Piscinibacter sp. HJYY11: one gene and its partner. The protein of the gene in region 1 interacts with the protein of each later gene in a pairwise test. Links are inferred from orthologs where the notes say so. Each region holds a gene or a part of one and is shown on either strand. Other genes may lie near its edges.

What was found. Proteins that work in one complex are often made in the same cells at the same time.
Region 2: the proteins of ccmC (region 1) and ccmE interact in binary tests that used the Escherichia coli proteins (3 or more experiments, as listed by UniProt). The link is inferred for Piscinibacter sp. HJYY11 from one-to-one orthologs.

What each region holds. Positions count from the first base shown.
Region 1 is NZ_JAERQZ010000001.1:4,689,147-4,692,727, reverse strand. What follows is about bases 217-3,180. They hold ccmC (heme ABC transporter permease CcmC), read right to left. Parts: upstream 2,092-3,180; coding sequence 1,342-2,091; downstream 217-1,341. Other genes in these bases: ccmA (cytochrome c biogenesis heme-transporting ATPase CcmA), read right to left, coding at 2,776-3,180; ccmB (heme exporter protein CcmB), read right to left, coding at 2,114-2,779; ccmD (heme exporter protein CcmD), read right to left, coding at 1,172-1,345; JI745_RS21980 (TonB-dependent siderophore receptor), read right to left, coding at 217-1,175. Outside these bases: more of JI745_RS21980, read right to left, coding at 1-216; more of ccmA, read right to left, coding at 3,181-3,414; JI745_RS26535 (hypothetical protein), read left to right, coding at 3,521-3,581. UniProt on the Escherichia coli protein: Required for the export of heme to the periplasm for the biogenesis of c-type cytochromes.
Region 2 is NZ_JAERQZ010000002.1:266,531-269,854, forward strand. The notes cover bases 144-2,850. They hold ccmE (cytochrome c maturation protein CcmE), read right to left. Parts: upstream 1,879-2,850; coding sequence 1,408-1,878; downstream 144-1,407. Other genes in these bases: JI745_RS24970 (heme lyase CcmF/NrfE family subunit), read right to left, coding at 144-1,411; JI745_RS24980 (FAD:protein FMN transferase), read left to right, coding at 2,217-2,850. In the rest of the region: more of JI745_RS24970, read right to left, coding at 1-143; more of JI745_RS24980, read left to right, coding at 2,851-3,233; JI745_RS24985 (hypothetical protein), read left to right, coding at 3,277-3,324. UniProt on the Escherichia coli protein: Heme chaperone required for the biogenesis of c-type cytochromes. Transiently binds heme delivered by CcmC and transfers the heme to apo-cytochromes in a process facilitated by CcmF and CcmH.

The sequences.
Region 1 (3,581 bases):
CGCGGTGCGCTGGTGTAGTCGCAATCGGGCTCGAACTCGGTGCAGCGGGCGTTTTGCGCGTCGATGTCGTACCGGAGCTTGATCGACTCGACCGAGCCGCCGAGCGTCGTGTCGTGCCGCGGGGCGAGCTTGAACTTGAGCTGCTCGCGCAGGAAGGTCGTGTACGCACGAGAGGTCGCGCGCAGCGCGGTCCCGACCGAGCTGGTGTTGCGGTCGAGCGTGCTGCCGACGGCCAGCTTGTTGCGCAGGCGCGGGCCGAAGTCGGCATCCCACACCACGGCCTGGGTGCCGTACGAGGTGCCGATCGCACTGTCGCCGGCGAGCACCGGGTCTTGCGTCCCCAGGGTCGAGCCGCCGGGCACGCGGAAGTCGAGCTTGTCGGCGGCGCCTGTCGCATGGAAGCTCAGCCGGTGGTCCTCGTTGAGGTTCCAGATGTACTTGCCCTGATAGTCCCAGTAGCGCGGCACGGTGACGATCACGCCGGAGTCGTCGTCTTCCACCGTGTTGAGCACCAGGTCGAGGTAGCTGCGCTTCACCGCGAAGTAGAACGACTGCTTCTCGTTGATGGGCCCTTCGATCAGCGCATCGGCGCCGAACAGGCTCACGTTGAGCACGCCGCCGAGCCGGTCGGTGCGCGGGTTGCGCAAGGTCACGTCGAGCACGGCGCCGATGGCGTCGCCGTACTCCGGGCCGAAGGCCGCGCTGTAGAGGTCGAACTGGCGCACGAGCTCGCTGTGCATCGTGCTCGTCAGGCCGCCCATGTGGAAGAGGTAGCCGACGGGCAGGAAGTCGACGTAGTAGAGGTTGTCGTCCGGCCGCGAGCCGCGCACGGCAGGGGCGCTGCTGCTGTCGTCGGCCACCGCCACGCCGGGCAGGGCCTGCAGGGCCTTCATCGTGTCGCCGGCGGTGCCGGGCACGGTGCGCAGCTCATCGCCGGTCATCACGCTGCGGCTGGTGGGCGCCCGTTGGCTGCGGCCGGTGATCTCTACCCGGGGCAGGCTGGGGCTGCTGGCCGCAGGCGCCGGCGCCGGCGCGGCCGGTGCCTCCACAGGCGCCGATGCGGCCGCGGCCGCCGGCTCGACGACAGCCTGCGCCCTCGCCGTGCCCAAGGCCAGCACGCACACGGCTCCCCACACGGCGCGGGGCAGCGCCTTCATCACGAAGCGGCCGCTCATCGGCCGTCGTCTTCGGCTGCCTGCAGGGCGTTGTGGCGGGCCCGCTTGTGGCGGGCCGCGGTCATCAGCGGCTCGGCCAGCATGCACAGCAGGGCCACGGCGTACGAGCCCCACACATAGAGGCCGTAGCCTCCCATCGCAAAGAATTCGGAGGCGCTGCCCCAGTTCATGCTTTTTCTCCCTTGAGTTCGGCGGCCACCCAGTCGGCTTCGCGCTCGCGCTCGAGCACGATCGCGCGCGTTCGCATGAAGACCACCGCAAACGCATAGGCCCAGAAGGCGAAGGTCATGATCAGCATCGCGGTCAGCATGGTGCTGGCCATCTTGGGCGCGGCGGTCATGCTGATGGTCGCGCCCTGGTGCAGCGTGTTCCACCACTTCACCGAGAAATAGATGATGGGCACGTTGATGGCACCGACCAGCGCGATCAGGGCGCCGGCGCTGTCGGCACGCCGTGCATCGTCGATCGCCTCGGTGAGCGCGATGAAGCCGAGGTAGAGGAAGAGCAGGATCAGGTACGACGTCAGCCGCGCATCCCACACCCAATAGGTGCCCCAGGTGGGCTTGCCCCAGAAGGCGCCCGTCCACAGCGCGATGAAGGTGAAGAGTGCGCCGGTCGGCGCGATGGCCCTCGCCACCATCGACGAGAGCCGCGTCTTGAAGGCCCAGCCGAGGCCCGCCCAGAAGGCCATCGCCAGGTAGAGCACCATCGAGATCCACGCGGCGGGCACGTGGATGAAGATGATGCGGTACGCCTCGCCCTGCGTCGCGTCGGTGGGCGCGACGAAGAAGCCGATGTAGAGCCCGACGACTGCAAGCACGATGGTCGCGGCCCACAGCCAGGGGATCAGCGTGCCCGCCAGCCGGTAGAAGCGCGACGGCGCGGCGAAGGTGTACAGACGCAATGGCGAGTTCATGAGGTTCTCGTCAGTTGGTGAGTCAATCGGTCGAGATGCGCAGGGCTGCAGCCGTGGCCCAGGGTGCGAGCAGCGCGGTGGCGATGAGCAAGGCGCCCAGCAGCGAGTAGTGTCCTTCAGCCGACACGCCCGATTCCACCGCGCCCACCGCCCCCGCGCCGAAGATCAGCGCCGGGATGCACAGCGGCAGGATGAGCAGGATCAGCAGCACGCCCCCGCTGCGCAAGCCCAGCGTGAGCGCGGCGCCCAGGCCGCCGAGCAGGCTCAGGATGGGCGTGCCCAGCACGAGGCCGAAGGTGAGGGCGGCAATGGCCTCGCCGCGCATGTCGAACATCACGCCGAAGAGCGGCGCCACCACGATGAGCGGCAGCCCCGTCAGCAGCCAGTGCGCGAGCGCCTTGGCCGTGGCGATCAGCACCGGCGACTCGCCGCAAAGCAGCATCTGCTCGAGCGAGCCGTCGGCGTGGTCGGTGGCGTAGAGCTGGGTCACCGACAGCATGGCCGCGAGCAGCGCGCAGACCCACACCACGCCGGGGGCGATGATGCGCAGCGTCTGCGGCTCGGGGCCCACGCCGAAAGGAAAGAGGCTCACGGCCACGGTGAAGAACGCGATGGGCAACAGGGCTTCGATGCGGCGGCGTGCCGCGAGGCGCAGGTCGCGCGCGAGCACCGCAGTGAACGCGCTCATCCCGCCACCTCGTCCAGCTGCAGCACGGTCGGCACCGGCTCGGCGAGCGTCACGGCCTGGTGACTTGTCAACACCACCGCGCCACCGCGCTGCACGTGCTGCGAGATCACCTCGTTGAGCGACGCGATGCCCTCGACGTCGAGCGCGTCGAAGGGCTCGTCGAGCACCCACACCGCCGGTGACGGCGCGAGCGCGAGGCGCGACAGCGCGACCCGCCGGCGCTGGCCCTGCGACAACGTGCGCACCGGCGCGTTGCGGCGCGTGGCCATGCCGAACTGGCGCAGCGCCTCGGTCAACGCGGCGTCGTCGACGTCGCGGCCGTGCAGCCGCGCGAGGAAGCGCAGCGACTCCAGCACCGACAGGTCTTCCTTCAGCGCGTTAGCATGGGCCACGTAGAGGAGCTCACCCTCGCGGCGGATCTGGCCGGCCTCCGGCGTGGACAGTCCCGCCAGCAGGCGCAGCAGGCTCGTCTTGCCCCGGCCGTTGGCGCCTCGCAGCCACACCACCTCGCCGCGCCGCAGCGGCAGGTCGAGCCCTCTGAACAGCACCCGGTCGCCGCGCCGGCAGGCCAGGCCCACCGCGGCGAGCAGCGGTGGCGTGTCATCGGTCGTCGCGGCGTGCACCGGAGGGATCATGAGGTTCGATGGGCGATTCGTTTCGCGCAGCCCGGCAGTGTAGGTGCACCGCACAGGGGGTCGAGGGACCGTGGAGTACGATGGTCCACACTTCCGAAAGCGCGCCATGAACCGAGACCTGCTGCAACCATCTGCCACCATCACGGCAGCGCTGATCACCAACCCGG
Region 2 (3,324 bases), on another replicon or contig:
GTTCGCGGATCTGGAAGGCGGTGCTGGCAATGATCCACACCGCAAGCAGCAGGCCCAGCGCGACCAGCGGGCTCCACTCGCCGACCAGGAACGGCAGGCCGATGCCGGCCGCCACGGCGATCACGGCGGCCAGCCGCAGGCGCTGCGCCATGTCGCGCGCGTCGGCGTGCTTCCAGCGTGCGAGCGGGCCGAGTGCGATCAGGAAGAGCAGCGGCAGCATGATCGGCACGAAGACGGCATTGAAGTACGGCGGGCCGACGGACAGCTTGCCCATGCCCAGCGCGTCGATCAGCAGCGGGTAGAGCGTGCCCAGCATCACCGAGCCGCAGGCCACGACCAGCAGCACGTTGTTGACGAGCAGCAGCGTCTCGCGCGAGAAGAGCGCGAAGGTGCCGCCCGTGCTGACCTTGGCCGCGCGCCAGGCGAAGAGCGTGAGCGAGCCGCCGATCACCAGCACCAGGAAGCCGAGGATGAAGACACCGCGTTCGGGGTCGGTGGCGAAGGCATGGACCGAGGTCAACACGCCCGAGCGCACGAGGAAGGTGCCCAGCAGCGACAGCGAGAAGGCGGCGATGGCCAGCAGCACCGTCCAGTTCTTGAAGCTGCCGCGCTTTTCGGTCACGGCCAGCGAGTGGATCAGCGCGGTGCCCACGAGCCAGGGCATGAACGACGCGTTTTCCACCGGGTCCCAGAACCACCAGCCGCCCCAGCCCAGCTCGTAGTAGGCCCAGTAGGAGCCGAGCGCGATGCCGAGGGTCATGAAGACCCAGGCCACGTTCGTCCAGGGGCGCGACCAGCGGGCCCACGCGGCGTCGAGCCGGCCGGCCAGCAGCGCGGCGATGGCGAAGGCGAAGGCCACCGAGAAGCCCACGTAGCCCATGTAGAGCATCGGCGGGTGCACGATGAGGCCGGGGTCCTGCAGCAAGGGGTTGAGGTCGGCACCGTCGCGTGCGGCCGGCAGCAGGCGGTCGAACGGGTTGGAGGTGAGCAGCATGAAGAGCAGGAAGCCCACCGACACCAGGCCCAGCACCCCCAGCACACGCGCCACCATGGCCTGCGGCAGCTGGCGCGACAAGAGGCTCACGGCGGCCGACCAGCCAGTGAGCATCAGCACCCACAGCAGCAGCGAGCCTTCGTGGCCGCCCCACACGGCGGAGGCGCGGTAGGCGGTGGGCAGCTTGGAGTTGGAATGCTGCGCGACGTATTGCACCGAGAAGTCGTTGGCGACGAAGGCATACATCAGGCAGCCGAAGGCGAAGGCCACCAGCAGGAACTGCGTCTGCGCCGCGGGGCGGGCGAGGGCGATCCAGCCGGCATGGCCGCGGTGGGCGCCGATGAGCGGCAGCACGCCTTGGACCAGCGCCACGAAGAGCGCGAGGATGAGGGCCAGGTGTCCGAGTTCGGGGGTCATGGGCGGGCGCCTTCCTTGGGCATGGCGTCTTTGGGCATGGACTTGGCGGCCTTGTGCGCCTGGTCGACCGCATGCTGCGCCTCGGGCGGCATGTAGTTCTCGTCGTGCTTGGCGAGCACCTCGGTGGCCTGGAACTCGCCATTGCTGCCGAGCTTGCCCTGCACCACCGCGCCTTTCCCTTCCTTGAAGAGATCGGGAAGGATGCCGGTGTAGGTGACGCGCACGTCCTTGGCCGTGTCGGTCACGATGAAGTGGACCGTCATCTGGTCGCGCTTCACGCTGCCCTCGCGCACCATGCCGCCGACGCGGAAGGCACGGTTCTTCGGAGCTTCGCCCGCCGCCACCTGGGTGGGCGTGAAAAAGAAGGCGACGTTGCTCTGGAGGGCGTTGAGCACGAGTGCCGTGGCGATGCCCAGGCCGGCGAGTGCACCCACGATGATCGCGATGCGCTTGTGTCGAGGTTTCATGTGAGCAGAGGCTCGCGTTGAGGTTGAGGCCGGGCCGTCGGAGACAGGGGCCAACGGCGGATTATCCGCGCAGGCTAAGTGCGATTCCGGTATGGGCAAGTTCCGTTCTGTAGCAAGCGCGCATACACCAAAGGCCACTCCGTATCTTCTGCGACCGTATGTAAGCCTGCTCACGTTTGCCAACTATTGACGTTATTTTTTCGCTTCTGTGGGTCGATGATCCGGCCGACGACAAAGAGGGCCTCCGTTGCGCACGTCGCAAAGAGAGGCCTGACACAACAACCTCGGAGTGCATCTTGACCTTCATCTGCCACCGTTCGGAGCACGCGGAGTAAGCCATGCTGTTCGGCTTGTCCAAGCTCCGTCGCAATGACGACACCCAGGCCACGGCCCCAAGCCGTGCATGGGGCCGCTCGCAGCGCCAAGGTGAGTGGATGAGCCGCGAGGAAGCCATCATGGGCACCGCGGTGCGCGTGGAGCTCTGGGCGCCGCAGCGCGAGCAGGGCGAGGCTGCGATCGACGCGGTGATGGCCGAGATGCACCGCATCGACCGCACCATGAGCCCGCACAAGGCCGACTCCGAGCTGTCGATCATCAACCGCGAAGCGGCCCGCCACGCCGTGCCGCTGAGCGCCGAGATGGCGCGCCTGGTCTCGCGGGCCATCGATTTCTCCAGGCTGTCCGACGGTGCCTTCGACATCACCTACGCCGGTGTCGGCCAGCTCTACGACTACCGCGCCGGCATCAAGCCGAGCGACGAGGCGGTGGCCGCAGCCAAGCCGACCGTCGGCTGGCGCCACCTCATCCTCGACCGCGAGCAGCGCACCCTGCGCTTCGCCCGCGAGGGCGTGCGCATCGACCTCGGTGGCTTTGCCAAGGGCCATGCGGTCGACAACAGCGTGGCCATCCTTCGCCGCATGGGCATCGCCAACGCGTCGGTGGCCGCTGGTGGCGACAGCTATGTGATGGGCGACCGTGGCGGCCGCCCCTGGAGCATCGGCATCCGCGATCCGCAGCGCGACAGCGGCGTGGTGGCGGTGCTGCCGCTCGAAGACACGTCCATCTCGACTTCGGGTGACTACGAGCGCTTCTTCATCGAAGACGGCGTGCGCCATCACCACCTGCTCGACCCCCGCACCGGCCGTTCGCCGCGCGCGCTGCGCAGCGTGACGATCCTGGCCGCCGACGGGCTGACGAGCGAGGCGCTGTCGAAGTGCCTGTTCGTGATGGGTTTGGATGCCGGCATGCGACTCGTCGAGTCGCAGCCGGGTGTGGACGCGGTGGTGGTCGACGCGCAAGGGGCGTTGCACTACTCGTCCGGGTTGCTGGATGGCGCGGCAGCGCCAGCGCAGTGACCGGCAAGTGTTGACGATGAATCGGACTCAATAGGAGGTGAACATGAAAGAAGTCCTGACGAGAAAGCATGCGCTGGCGTGCATCGCAGTC